3 regions of the Glaciimonas sp. GNP009 genome follow, and region 2 is predicted to be linked to each of the others. Evidence: predicted binding sites of a transcription regulator. Region 2 holds the regulator's gene; each other region holds the start of a gene.
What was found. The regulator sigma-54, encoded in region 2, starts transcription at its own class of promoters, with help from an activator protein. The targets are predictions, from matches to a motif close to TGGCANGNAANCTGCTTT.
Positions count from the first base shown of each region.

Region 1 (4,912 bases), 650 kb from region 2:
TTAACTCAGTGTTGCACTTGAGTTTTGAAACCGCCCTCATTTAACTGGCGTGACCGTGGTGCCAATAAACTCAATCCGAGGCTGTCCTAGTATGGAGAGCTTAAGCAATAAGCCTATTCTTTGCTGCTGCGAATTCCTGATCTGACAGAACTCCTTCCGCTCTCAATTCTCCAAGCTTCCGTAGTTCATCAGCTAGTGTCCCCGAAACGCTTTTGGAGGCTTGTTTTGAATCACGCATAATCTGCTCGACTTTTGCCTTGAAGGCTTCAATTTCACCATTTAAAGTCTCTTTGAAAATAAATGCATCGGGATCTTGGGTGGCCGCTATGATCCCTCCGTTAAATGGTTTGCTTCCTGCGTAGGAAAACTGAATAAAGCCTGGCGTCCAAAATCCACCGAGCTTCATCTGTATGGCAGTGATGGCTGCGATAGAAATAGTGCGGTCGCCGTTAATCCCGGAAGCCATCGCATTAGCTGCGCCACGCTTTCGGATAATAATATTTTCACCAGCCAGTTCTAACTCATCCTTGGCAAACGTAATTTTCATCTTTCCCCTATTTTTAATGAGTAATTAAATGTGGTAACAATTCATGACGTGTGCTCAAGCGTGGATGGCAGGTTGCCTAGCAGCCAAATATTGAAAATTAATGCATTAGTAGCAACTAATGTAGCATATCAGCATGATGCTTGTGTGTAATTTATTCAATCAACGTCACAGCCCAATTATATTTGGTGTATTGTGATAAAAGATCAGCGCGCTATGACCGCCAGCAGCAGCGACTTCAAGCGCGCGCTTGGCTTGGAGTTGGCCTTTTACATCGCTGAAATCAAGATAGTGCGGCGTGCGTATCTGCGGCGCGGCGATATGCCGGGTTAGTCTTCCTTCAGCGTCTTTTGCTGAAAAATGCGCACAGACATGCAACAACGAATCCGCCGGATAAATCGCGGCATCTGTGACCAGGGCGGCCTCGTCAGCATTTTGGCGCGGCAAGATAAATGCGCGCTGTTTTTTTGGGGGTGGCTCTCGATTGCTATCGGCATTGTCAGAAATCGCGGCGGTCGCGCTGGTTGTCATCATCGCAAACGTCATCGCCAGCGCACCGCGAATTGGGCGCAGTTCGCCCGAGAGCGAGAGCTCGCCAGCAAATTCGTAATGATCGAGTTGATCCGCGGGCATTTGACCAGACGCAGCCAAAATGCCTAGTGCAATGGGCAAATCGAAACGACCTGATTCTTTAGGTAAATCCGCCGGTGCAAGATTGACGGTTATCCTGCGCGAGGGAAATTCAAAACAAGCGTTTTGAAGGGCCGCACGTACCCGATCTTTGGATTCCTTGACCTCGGTTTCCGGTAAACCAACGATGGTAAAGGACGGCAATCCGTTCGCAAGATGTACTTCAACCGTGACTTCCGGGGCTTGCATTCCTGCAAGCGCCCGACTTTTCAATACTGCCAACGTCATCGGTCTTGCCGCCTGTTCCAATATTGCAGATGCTGTATAGCGAACGTATTGTCCAATCTCATGGACGCTTCAGTTGTGCTTCAAGCTCAGTGACGCGCGCCTCTAACAGTTCCAGTTTTTCGCGCGTCGTTGCCAACACTTGCGCTTGCACATCAAACTCTTCACGGGTAACGAGGTCAAGCTTTGAAAAGCCGCTGCTCAACATCGCCTTGACGTTTTTTTCAACGTCTTTCGCTGGCGAGTTTTCAATTGCCTTATTAATTTTCGACTGCATATCTTCAAAAAAAGTCGGCTTACTCATGGTGGTGCTCCTATAAATACTAACAATACTGAGAATAAAAAAATGATACCTCATCTCATCGCGAACGAGGGTATACCCAAACTGCATCTTAAGATAATTTCTTGGTGTTGTTACGAGAAGTTTTGGGCGCTCACCGCCGACGTTCAAAGCGCACCTTGCGCCCTGACTTTTCCGCAGTAACGCACAACCACGCTTGCGGAGGAAGCGCTTGCAACCAATCACAACCGGCTTGCATCAGTTAGGCTGATGCCAGACCGACTTATCCGATCCGCCATTCAACAAGTTGGCGCGAATCTCGCCCAATGACTGTATCTGCCGCGCATTTGCATCAAAGTTTGTCCCATTTAACCAAAGCTCAAAAGCAGCACGTTGAAGCGGCCACTCGTGATCTATGAGCGAAAACCAGGCAGTGTCGCGATTTCGCCCCTTGTTGACGCGATGTTGGCGGAAAATGCCTTCGGGCGTAAAACCAAAACGCAGCGCCGCCTGTTGCGACCGCTGGTTACGCGTGTCGCATTTCCATTCAATACGTCGATAACCGAGATCGTCGAACGCATGCTACGCTAAAAGATAAATCGTTTCAGTACCCTTGCTGGACTGTTGCATAGCAGCACTAAACCAAATGTGCCCAATTTCAATGGATCCATGTTCTGGCGCGATACCTAGATAACTCACAATGCCCTGTGCCGCACCGGTTTGCCTATCAGTAACGACAAAGAATAGGGGATCTCTGGTTTTTTCGCATTCGCTCAGCCAACTCGTAAAACTGATCTGATCTTCGAAAGGTCCGACCGCCAGATAATCCCATTGACCGACATCCGCGCCATCACCGGTCGCCACACTATATAAAGCCTCCGCATAGCGTTTAACATCAAGCGGTACTAACAACACATTTTGCCCCTCCAGCACAACACCAGGTGGAACCCGCGCAGCCTGCCAGCCCGGCAGCAAACCTTCTATATGTGCGGCGTTTTCGAGAGACATATTGATCCTTGGTTTTGTTCTGTTTTGCGCTATGAAGGAATTGAAATTCGCACTAATTATGTGCTTATTCAGGTGCTTCCTCAGGTGCTTATTTAAGCGCCAGTTCGGCACTTAATTGACAGATGAGCGCGATGTCTTCACCTAAACATCGGGCCAAATCAAGCACAGCATCGCCATAAACGCTTCCAGAACACCAATTTCATCTCACCATTTAAGTGCGAAAAGCTAAAATCGCACTACTATGGTGCTAAATTTTGCTAGTTTTACCATAGAAAAGGACCACAACTAGCAACAATGCATAAAATCAATTATGAATCGTGCCATAAGCGCATACAAACTAGTTGATATGTAGTTGGCATGAGTCCTGCTAGTAGAAGACTGAACTAAGTTGCTGTCTAACTATAATCTTAATGCATATAAACCCAAGGGACTCATAAATGAAAAAGCTGACTTATAAGCTGATACTTGCCACAGCAGTAGCGACAACACTGGTTGCCGGCTTTGCTTACGCCGACGACGCTCCAGTTGTAGCACCAGCCGCAGCCGAACCGGTACCTGATAATCAAGTTGCTTATAACATCGGCTTGGTAAATGACTACCGCTTCCGCGGCATATCACAAAGTCGCTTTGATGCCGCCGTTCAAGGTGGCGTCGATTACACAAATAACCCAACCGGCCTTTATGCCGGAACCTGGTTATCAAACATCAAATGGATTAAAGACTCAGTAAATGCTGGCGGTTTTAATGGCAAAGGCAATATTGAGTGGGATCTCTATGCAGGTAAGCGCGGCGATCTTCCAGCCGGTTTCACGTATGACGTCGGCGGTCTGTATTACTACTATCCCGGTAACAACTACAGTCTTATTGGCAAAAATGCCAATACTTTCGAACTGTACGGTCAACTTGGTTACGGTCCAGCTTACTTCAAATATTCGCATGCGCTGACTAACTTGTTCGGCACAGTCAACAGCAAGAACAGCGCTTATTACGATCTGGGTGCCAATTTTGATGTTGGTTCCGGTGTCACGCTGGGTCTGCATTTTGGCCATCAAACAGTCGAAAACTTTAGCTTTGCCAGTTATAACGATTGGAAAGTTGGCGTCACTAAAACCTTTGACAGCCTATATGGCGTTACTCTAGGCGCTGCTTTCGTCGGAACTGATGCCAAGAACGGCGCATATGTCAGCCCTAACGGCAAAAATCTCGGCAAAAACGGCCTGGTCTTCTCTCTCGCAAAAACTTTCTAAACGAGGTCAACATGAAACTGATCACTGCGATTATCAAACCATTCAAACTTGATGAAGTCCGTGAGGCACTGTCCGCCATTGGCGTACAAGGCATTACCGTCACGGAAGTAAAAGGTTTTGGACGCCAGAAAGGCCATACCGAGTTGTACCGCGGTGCAGAATATGTCGTCGATTTTTTGCCAAAAACAAAAATCGAAGCAGCTGTTGATGACAGTATTCTAGAGCGTGCAGTTGAGGCGATCGAAACGGCAGCACGTACCGGCAAAATCGGTGACGGCAAAATATTCGTTCTCGATCTGCAAGAAGTTATTCGTATTCGTACCGGTGAAACCGGCAAAGATGCAATCTAAGGGGACTTTTAAAATGAACATCAAGAGATTTTTCGCCACGTTTTTGGCGTTTTGCGCACTCATGCTCGCAGTCGGCTTTATGCTGCCAGCCTCTGCTGCCGATGACGCTTCGACGTCGGCCTCAGCTGCGGCCAGCGCTACCAGCACTGCAGTAATTGCCGCGCCTGCTCCTGCAGTCGTCGCGCCTGCGGCTGCCGCAACTGGCGCACTTGCTACTGCTGCCGCTCCTGCCGTACCTGCTCCAGCCGTGCCTAACAAGGGCGACACTGCGTGGCTACTTGTATGTACCGCTTTTGTGATTTTAATGACATTGCCAGGCCTCGGCCTGTTCTACGGCGGCTTGGTTCGCAGCAAGAACATGTTGTCGGTTCTGATGCAATGTTTCACCATCTTCTCGCTGGTGATTGTTCTGTGGATCGTCTATGGCTATAGTCTCGCATTTACCGAAGGTAATGACTTCATTGGCGGCATGAGCCGGTTGTTCCTCAATGGAATGACACCAGACTCATTGGCGGCAACATTCAGCAAAGGCGTTGTATTGCCAGAGTTTGCCTTCGTCGTATTTCAA
Region 1 covers NZ_JBTGUV010000004.1:2,495,951-2,500,862, reverse strand. The annotation lists gene ACXX82_RS11860 (IS30 family transposase) at 1-4, shown strand, start outside; gene ACXX82_RS11855 (SHOCT domain-containing protein) at 101-547, opposite strand; partial or broken gene ACXX82_RS11850 (magnesium chelatase domain-containing protein) at 749-1,462, opposite strand; gene ACXX82_RS11845 (accessory factor UbiK family protein) at 1,521-1,763, opposite strand; gene ACXX82_RS11840 (hypothetical protein) at 2,133-2,330, shown strand; gene ACXX82_RS11835 (GNAT family N-acetyltransferase) at 2,322-2,747, opposite strand; gene ACXX82_RS11830 (TorF family putative porin) at 3,185-3,994, shown strand; gene ACXX82_RS11825 (P-II family nitrogen regulator) at 4,006-4,344, shown strand; gene amt (ammonium transporter) at 4,358-4,912, shown strand, end outside.
Region 1: ACXX82_RS11830 (TorF family putative porin) is a predicted target of sigma-54. The motif match lies at 3,101-3,118, and genes of this name have one in related genera.

Region 2 (4,912 bases):
AATCGAAGACAACAACAGTAAAGTGAATATGTACGGCAATGTGAACGCAGACCGCTCAGCGACGCCAAAGTCGTCAAAGCTTCATTTGCAGTCCGAGTACCTTCAGCTATTGCCAGATGATGACATTATGACAAGTAACAAGGCGGTCGAAATCACGATCGATCAGTCGAAAATGACCGGTGTTGGTATGTATGCCAATAATGCGACTATGCAATTACGCCTATTAAACAATGTCCGTGGCACCTATCGCGCAACACCGCGGCAGACTAAATAACTCACATGATTACCGGATAATCCTATTGAAGCCATTGTTGCTTTTAGTGCCAGTATCCCCTTTCAGGATTTTTATGAAACGTATTCTATTTTTAACCCTACTCGCGCTGCAACTGACTTGTATTTCAGGTGCCCATGCTGAAAAAGCTGACGCAGATAAACCATCCAACGTAGACGCAGACCAGTTCACGCTGGACGACGTAAAACAAGTAAAGATATTCACCGGCAAGGTGATACTGACCCGCGGCACGCTGATCATGAAAGCCAACAAAGTCGTCGTCACGACGGACCCATCAGGCTATCAATTTGCCACCTTATACGCACCTCCCGGTGGCTTAGCCACGTTTCGCCAAAAGCGCGACGGCGGTCCTGACTTATGGATCGAAGGTGAAGCTGAGCGAATTGAGTACGACGATAAAACTGAAATCGTTAAATTATTTTCGAAAGCGCAAATGCGACGTCTGCAAGGGACCAAAGTCACCGATGTTGTAAACGGCGAATTCATCTCTTACGATAGTCGCGTGGAGTTCTACTCGGTCAGTAACAATGTTTCCGGCAATAGTCAACCTGGCGCGGGCCGCATCAAAGCAGTCATCCAGCCGAAGAGTAAATAAGATGACCTCTACAAATTTAAGCACCTTGATCGTTAAAGGGCTGCAAAAAAGTTATGGCGCGCGCCAAGTAGTCCGCGATGTCTCTTTGAAAGTAAATAACGGCGAGGTCGTCGGCTTGCTTGGTCCTAACGGCGCTGGAAAAACGACTTCTTTCTATATGATCGTCGGTCTGGTGCCATCGGATGGTGGAACAATTGATTTAGATGGCGTTGACATCTCGCGTTTACCGATTCATCAACGCGCGGTGCTTGGCCTGTCTTATCTGCCGCAAGAGGCCTCTGTTTTTCGCAAGCTAACGGTCGAAGACAATATTCGTGCGGTACTTGAATTACAGCGGCCAAACGGCAAAGCACTGACCAAAGATGAAATCTCGGACAAACTCGATTCACTGCTACAAGAATTGCAAATTGAGAAATTGCGGGAAAATCAGGCATTATCTTTGTCCGGTGGAGAGCGACGACGAGTTGAAATCGCCCGTGCTTTAGCCACCAATCCGCGCTTCGTGCTTCTTGATGAGCCGTTCGCCGGTATTGATCCTATCGCCGTTATCGAAATTCAACGTATCGTCAGGTTCCTTAAAGAGCGCGGCATCGGTGTCTTGATCACCGACCATAATGTGCGCGAAACGCTCGGCATTTGTGACCGGGCATACATCATCAACCAAGGTAGCGTGCTAGCCAGCGGCAGTCCAGACGACATCATCGCCAACGAATCAGTGCGACGAGTTTATCTGGGTGAACATTTCCGCATGTAACGGATTCAACGGATTCCCTAGCGCCCATGAAACAATCTCTCCAACTCCGTACCTCGCAGCATCTGGCGCTAACCCCGCAATTGCAGCAATCGATTCGATTGTTGCAATTGTCTACGTTGGAGTTACATCAGGAACTTGAACATATCCTTTCGGATAACCCGTTACTGGAACGCCTCGACGATCCCCTGGACAATTCAGTGCGATTACTCGCCGACGGGGCGATCAGTACCAGTGCCTCAACAATGGATGCGCCACCAGGTGACAGTGAAGTAAGCAGCTCGCCAACTGAGCCTGAGGGCGGTGGTGAAGCGCCCGAGTCTGGCGAAAACAATCAAGAGAACGGCAATACTGACAGCGAATGGAGCTTTGACGACGTTTCCCGAACCTCCAAAGCCCCAGATGATGAGGATTCACGACCACAATTAGAAGCCTGCGAATCGACGTTGCGCGAACATTTGCTCAAACAAATGCGTGAAGCTGTTGATCAGCAACGCGACCGTGCATTGATCGAGTTGATCATTGATGCGCTTGATGAAAACGGCTACCTGGAGGAATCACTAGACGATATTTTTGCACGTCTTCCAGAGCAACTTGATATCGAGATAGAAGAATTGTCGATGGCCTTGAAGATGGTCCAAAGCTTCGACCCAACTGGTGTCGGAGCACGCAACGCGTCAGAATGCCTCGCATTGCAAATCAAAGCATTTCCCAAAGTAGCGTTCGTCACACGCCGACTGGCACTAACAATCGTTGAAGGTTATCTGACCTTATTTGCCCAGCGCGATTTTAATAAAATCAAAAAAGCGCTGGAGTGTGATGATGAAGATTTGCGCGAGGCACAAATTATTATCAAAAAATGTAATCCTCATCCCGGCGCGACCTTTGCTGGCGGTGCGTCAGATTATGTCGTACCAGATGTAATTGTCAGAAAAACAAAAAATGGTTGGCAGGTAATGCTCAACAATGACGTTATGCCAAGGCTTCGAGTTAATGCTCTTTATGCCAACATTCTCAAGCAGGGCAAGAGCGAGGGATCACTTAACTCGCAGCTACAGGAGGCAAAGTGGCTGATCAAAAATATGCGTCAGCGCTTCGATACCATACTGCGTGTAGCGCAGGCAATTGTTGAGCGTCAACGGAATTTTTTCTCACATGGGGCGGTTGCTATGCGACCTCTTGTGTTGCGCGAAATAGCTGATACACTAGGATTACACGAGAGTACTATCTCACGTGTAACTACTCAGAAATACATGCTCACCCCACACGGGATGTTCGAATTAAAGTATTTCTTTGGCAGCCATGTTGCTACAGAGGCAGGTGGAGAGGCTTCCTCAACGGCGATACGGGCGTTAATCAAACAACTGATAGGAGCGGAAGATTCTAAAAGTCCTTTCTCTGACAGCAAGATTGCCGACATGCTCGCGGAACAAGGTATGGTAGTGGCCCGTCGCACCGTCGCAAAATATCGCGAAGCTTTACGAATTCCGCCGGTCAATTTGCGTAAATCTTTATAGCTGTTTGCTTGTTTGCACAAACGTCGCTGTGTTCTGACTGATTGATTTATGGTTGATGAATAAATTGGTGATTCAACACTGAATTAATCGTCCCGGTCCGAACCGCCAACGACACACTTGATAGGAGCGCTGTATGAATTTCACAATTAGTGGGCATCACCTCGACGTAACTCCCGCCATTCGCGAACACGTGCTAAGCAAATTGGAGCGTATCAAGCGCCACTTCGATCAGGTCATAGATATTAGTGTGATCCTGACGGTAGACAAAATCACAGAGAAAGAAAAGCGTCAAAAAGCCGAAATTAATCTGCGCGTTAAAGGCAAAGACCTGCATGCCGAGAGCATTGCGCATGACCTTTACGCCGCCATCGATTTGTTAATCGACAAACTCGATCGACAAGTGATTAAATATAAGGACAAATTGCAGAATCATCAACATTCGGCAATCAAGCATCTACCTGAGGATTTGCCCATCGCAGCAACGTGATGGACGGGGTTCTCTAATGCGGTCAACGTAAGTATTGCTCAATAAATAAATTGAAAAATACTATACTGACAAATGAGCAAGGGCGCAGTTAATGCGCCCTTTGTCATTTTAAAATTATATTACTTACACACGCCCTGCCCGAATATGTTCGTAACACTTTGCATCGTTTAGCAGTGTTCGGAGGCATCGCCGAATGTCTCGAACGCAACCGGGTACACCTCAAACAGCGGCCAAAACAAATAACTAAGCAAGAAGCTTTATAACGTCACTCTCAAAAGAGTTTTCATAAAGTCGCCAGACCCGTAACTTTCCCAATTCGGTCCACATCAAAAATACCATGACGATGGTATGCCGCAGCCTATTGCTTTAATGCGCCAAAAACTTTTCCGATAATTGCACTGCCAGCACCGATCGGATCACGTCGAATCGCTTTTTCCTCTTCCCCTATCATGTAAAACAAGCCATCCAAGGTGCGCTGCGTGACATAGCCTTCAACAGTCGCCGCCTGACCTGGCACAAGACCCGTTTTACTGACCAATCCCATCGTCGAATTGTATTGTGTGGATACACCGTTACGGTCGGTGATTTTCTTTACTATCGGGAGAAATTTTTCTCCTAACGGGGTGGCAGTTTTCTCTCTGAAAAAATCGGTTACCGATGTGTCGCCGCCACTCAGAATATTCTTCGCATCCGTGACCGACATGGATTTCACCGCATTCAGGAGCAACGGCTTCGCCAATGGCACGGCAGACTCTGCGGCATGATTCATCGACACGACCAGATCATCCAGTTGTTGGCCCTTCCCTGTCATTTTAAGCAGCGGTCGTGCTTTCTCTAGCATCCCTGGCAATCCGATTTTTACTTTATCGTTATTTAAAAATCCGTTTTCGACGCCCAGCTTGGCAACTGCAACGTCCGCGCCTTTATTGAGCGCCGCCTTCAGTCCTGAGTTGGCATCCTGATTGCTCAAATCCGCCAAAGAAAATGCCATCGCGGCGGTAGAGACTAAAGAGATCACCAGACCTAAACGTAATGCCGGTTGAAAGATAAATTTCATGTAAAGTCCCTTTTATAAAGACGAAAAAGCAAACAAAAACACGCGCAAAAATATATAAGAAACATCAGCTGATCACTTCGCCGATCATCCTGTCAATGCAGCCATTGATCCAACTCAATAAAAACAGCGGTGCATTTTTATGTTCGTATGAGAATAACGCGACGACATGTATTGACAGAAAGTACGATAAGACGTTCAGATATAAAAACGTAT
Region 2 covers NZ_JBTGUV010000004.1:1,850,742-1,855,653, forward strand. The annotation lists gene lptC (LPS export ABC transporter periplasmic protein LptC) at 1-274, shown strand, start outside; gene lptA (lipopolysaccharide transport periplasmic protein LptA) at 348-887, shown strand; gene lptB (LPS export ABC transporter ATP-binding protein) at 889-1,641, shown strand; gene ACXX82_RS09065 (RNA polymerase factor sigma-54) at 1,668-3,155, shown strand; gene hpf (ribosome hibernation-promoting factor, HPF/YfiA family) at 3,289-3,642, shown strand; gene ACXX82_RS09075 (DUF4197 domain-containing protein) at 4,001-4,699, opposite strand.

Region 3 (4,912 bases), 2.7 Mb from region 2:
CGCCTCGACCAAGGCCGGCGTATCTTCCGTACTTGATCCGGTGTATAGATTGCCCTGACGATCGGCTTTAAAACCAGCGACCATCACCACATTTGGCGATAGATCAACATACAGCCGCGCGTACAGCTCAACGTAAGTATGGATCGCGCCAACTTCTAAAACGCCATCCTGCAACAACTGCGATATCCGCAAACTTTGTGCACCGGCAAACGCAAAATCGAGCTTGCGAGCGATGCCGCGCTCAAACAAATCAAGATGTTCAGGCAGACTGACACTCGGCATAATCAGATGCAGATTGCTTACTTTGGTCGGATCTATTTTGACCAGCGAACGGGCAAGAAAATCGGCCTGCTTCTGGTTGTTTCCCTCAAGCACAACACGATCTCCGGAAGAGATCAGGGCGTGTAGCGCGGGTACGATATCGGCGGTTCGCAGAACGGGGCCATCAGCCAGATGTGCTACTAAGGCGAGGCGACGGTGTTTTTCAATACGGCGTTTGCTCCACTGCGGGTCAAGCTTTCGTTGGGCTTGCATCTTTGCTCCAGCATTCAGTCATCGTGTTAGAGACATTAGTCCACTGCACGCTGCACTTCAATCAACTTTAAAGTGATTTTATTACTCTGACAGTAATGAATTCACGTTAATATGGCTCTAGCAGCATGGCACATTAATCAATAAAAAAACGATGAATATAAATCATCTTTAACGCCGAAATGACTTCGCATCCACCCAGTCACGGTGGTGCCGAACTTAAGCAAATATGGTGCGCATAACTAGCGCTCAAAAGGATCAAATATGGCGATCGATGAATCTATAACAATCAAGAAACTGGAAGTTTTTCTGGCCTTTATGAAGCTTAATAATATGGCTCGGGTTTCTGAATTGTTAGGTCAAAGCACTGTCAGCGTGCATCGCTCTTTACACTCGCTGGAGGAGGCGATGCGTTGCCCGCTTTTTAAACGTGAAGGCCGCAGCCTGATTCCATTGCAAAGCGCTTACACGTTTGCCGAATACGCACAGCGTGTAATCAATGAAGTCGAAGAAGGTATCCGAAAAGTCCAAGAGGCGGCCGGTTTTAACGCCACCCGCCTGAAGATAGGATCACTCTATTCGCTCACATTGCGCTGTATTCCCCAACTGATGATTGGATTGAAACTGCGTAAGCCTGCACTGGATATCGATTTGACGCTGGGTTCCAACCGCGATCTGATACAACAGCTTGCGGATGGGCGGCTTGATGCAATCGTTATCGGTTTGCACGAACAAAGTGACCTTAACAACCCCGACGATAGTCAGGCGTTGGTGGCGGTTCCACTGTTCGATGATGATGTCTTTTTGGCCGCGCCCCTACACTCACCCTATGCCGGTCAGAAGCGGGTGAATTTACAGGATCTACGGGACGAAAAATTTGTAACATTGACAGAAGGCTTTGTTACGTCGCAAGACTTTGCGGCGTGCTTTGAACGAGCAGGTTTTACGCCGAATATTAGTATGCGGGTGCAGGATATTTTTTCGCTGATCAATCTGGTCAGCGGTGGTATCGGTTATAGCCTGTTGCCGGGACGCGTGGGCAAATTCAGTTCGCATATTCAGCTTATCGCGCTGGAATCAAAGTACGGAGCCAGACAACGCATCACTTTGTTACTACCGAAAAGTCGGGAACGCGATCCCAACTTATTGGCGCTGGCCGCTGAATGTCGGATGTATGGACGGCATGATGGAAAAAGTGAGGGCTTTTTTTAGAATTTTGTCGCGTTTAACTGATCCCGACGTATTAATTAGGAGTCAATTTCAATTAACGGAAAATGTCGGTAATTTTTACACAGCAGGCCTCAAGCCAATGTAAAAACTTGCGTTTCAAAATGTTGATCGTGTGAAGTTAGTCGTTATAAATTTCCACCCGACAATGTGTCGTCGTAGTCAACGCACTGATATGCCTAAACCGAGAGGCCATCGAATACCACTAAAAGAATGCTCGGAAACGATCGCAAACCCTTACTGGCAAAGGGTTGCGGTGTGAAAGACGGCTTTAGAGTATCGCCATTATTTTTCCGACGGCATAACGAACCTGCTTGCTATCGGATTTCCCGGCAGCAAGGCAACCTACCCGACCTAGGGCGGTAAATTCTATTGATCATTTTCACGGCACGATATTTGCTTTGGTAAAAAGCAACAATACATTGGTATGTGCCGCTGCTTAGACAGGCACCTTCCTGCTTGAAAACAAATTGAACTAACCGACTTTAGGAAACCGAATGAAACTGACAACCAACATTGCATACATACTCATCGCTGGCCTGTTCGCCGCATCTGCAGCGCAAGCTACTCCGACTGCGTATTCGAATATTGGCACCATCAATCCGGTAAACTATACATTTACCGCTGCCAGCACAGGCGACATAATGGCGTATTTCGCCGGATCAACTGCCGGTTACGATAATACTTTGGGCTTGTTGGTAAACGGCATCGATACCGGCTTCAATGGCTTGGACGATCATACTTCTGTCTACGGCCAACAATTGAATTTTGGCAATGTAAATGCTGGTGATGTACTCACATTCAAGCTCAACGTTTTGAGTACCGGCAATACTTGGTATTCGAATCGTGCCTTAAATAGCGATCAAACAAATCATATTTATTCGAACAGCTATGCCGGCGATATCCAAATCCCAGCCGGAACCTATGTCGCTTTCGAAGATGTTCGAATCCCAGGTGCCGACTTGAATTATCACGATGAAAACTTCGTCTTCACCAATGTTCAGGCGTCTAACGCTGTGCCGGTGCCAGCAACTACGTTGCTGATGGGCTTGGGCTTGCTTGCCATGAGTGTGTTCGCTAAGCGCAAGACTCAGGAATAAAGTCAAATCGCCGGTTGACGCGATCTGTCAGGGACAGCCTTGATCGGCGCATCGTAATAGCCGCATTTGCGGCTATTAGATTTTTATCCTTCCCTTGTACGCGATCAAAAGAGATGTCTATCTTGATGTCCATTTGGCCTTGGCGATCCATTTACCAATGGTCGCAAAATCAACGCTGCTAAATTAGCGGTTTTTTGTCTTTTGTGCGGATTTCTGTTCCAACTCTTTTTCTACCGCACCACGTACCTCAAATTTAACCTGATCGACCACCACATTTTTGCTATCCAGTAATTCCAACGTATGTCTGCCCGGCCACGGCATCCAGTCCAGGGCAATCTGGTGACTTTGGTCCGTTGCGAATTTGTGGCTATTTTTGCTCGATAGGTTAGCTGTTTTCAACACGGCGTTGGGTGAAGCCAGCAACTTTCCATCTAGTCGCCACGACCCGCTGGTTAACCCATCTGCCGCAAAACGTACGCGTTGCCGTTGCGGTGGAATATCGGGATCCAATGCCACTAACATGCCGGGTGTCGGATAGCGTATCGCGATGCTGATATCGTCAGATTTGGCGGTCGTCATCACACTTTGCTCTGTGCCGGCCATAAAATACTCTTTACGTGGCGCTTCAATCTTGTCTTGATAACGAATAGTTTGTTCGACTACTCCTTCAGGTCTCTGCGGTATCCGTTGCCGCGTTTGCTGACGCGTATGCAAGTATTGCATGACCTCTTGCCAGATTGGCGCTGCGCCAGTGACGCCGGAGACATCCCACATCGGCAAACCCGATGCATTGCCGACCCAAACGCCAACTGTGTAGCGATCCGAGTAACCGACGGCCCAGTTATCGCGCATATCTTTGGATGTGCCGGTTTTTACTGCGGCCCACACCCTGGTTGAAAGCGCACTCTCCAGACCGAAGGTGCGGCTGCGCGCACTGCGATCAGACAGAATATCGCCGATGATAAAGGACGCATCGGGACGCATCACTTTACGCATTTTTACCGGCGGATCGTTCAGCGCGGTACGTACGCCGCTGTATTGGCCTTGGTTGGCAAGCGCACGATAGGCATTGGTGAGCGCCAGCAAGCTGACATCGGCACTACCGAGTGCGAGACTGTAGCCGTAAAAATCGCCCGATTCACGTAGACCAAAGCCAAGTTGTTGCAGGCGATCAAAAAATGCCGTTGGCGTCACCGTCACCAAGGTCCGCACAGCGGGAATATTCAATGATGAACCCAGCGCAGTGCGCACACTGACCAGACCTTTAAATTGCTTATCGTAATTTTGGGGAATATATAAACCACTGGCAGTCGGCAAATTAATCGGCGCATCGTCCAGAATCGATGCGGCGGTCATCCATTTTTTCTCTATCGCCAATTCATATAAAAACGGTTTTAAGGTCGATCCAGCCTGACGCAACGCCACCACACCGTCAACCGCGGCAGCGTTCGAAAACGATCCGCTTGATCCAACCCATGCCAAGACGTCGCCGCTGGCATTGTCGATCACGACGATGGCGCCGTCTTCGATATTACGCTCAACCAATGACGCCATCTGCCGCCTTAGCGCATCATTGGCAAACCGTTGCACGCCCGCATCCAATGTGGAGCGCACCGATTGGCCGGGTGTTTTTAGTAATTTACGGGCAAGATGAGGCGCTAATTGCGGCGCAGTCGTGGTCACAATGACTTCCGAATTGGAGCCAGTTCGGGCCAGTGCCAACAAGGTGAAACCCGCCAATCCCTTGCATTCCGATGCAGCGTTCTGATCGGTCAAGATGCGACAGGCGCGTTCTGCGACACGTGCTGGTGTTGCATTAGGGCCGCGAATGAGCGCTACTGCAATCGCTGCTTCACGCTGATTTAAACCACTCGGATGCTTGTCGAACAAAACGCGGGACAAGGCGTGCATGCCGACTAACTCACCCCTAAAACTGACCAGATTTAAATAGGCCTCAAGAATTTGATCTTTGCGCCAGCGATGTTCCAATAATTGGGCCACAACGACTTGCGACATTTTTTGGCGGATCGTACGCGGCGCATTGCGGCGACGTA
Region 3 covers NZ_JBTGUV010000004.1:4,549,570-4,554,481, reverse strand. The annotation lists gene mdcA (malonate decarboxylase subunit alpha) at 1-534, opposite strand, end outside; gene ACXX82_RS20935 (LysR family transcriptional regulator) at 796-1,743, shown strand; gene ACXX82_RS20930 (PEP-CTERM sorting domain-containing protein) at 2,256-2,858, shown strand; gene pbpC (penicillin-binding protein 1C) at 3,042-4,912, opposite strand, start outside.
Region 3: ACXX82_RS20930 (PEP-CTERM sorting domain-containing protein) is a predicted target of sigma-54. The motif match lies at 2,144-2,161, and genes of this name have one in related genera.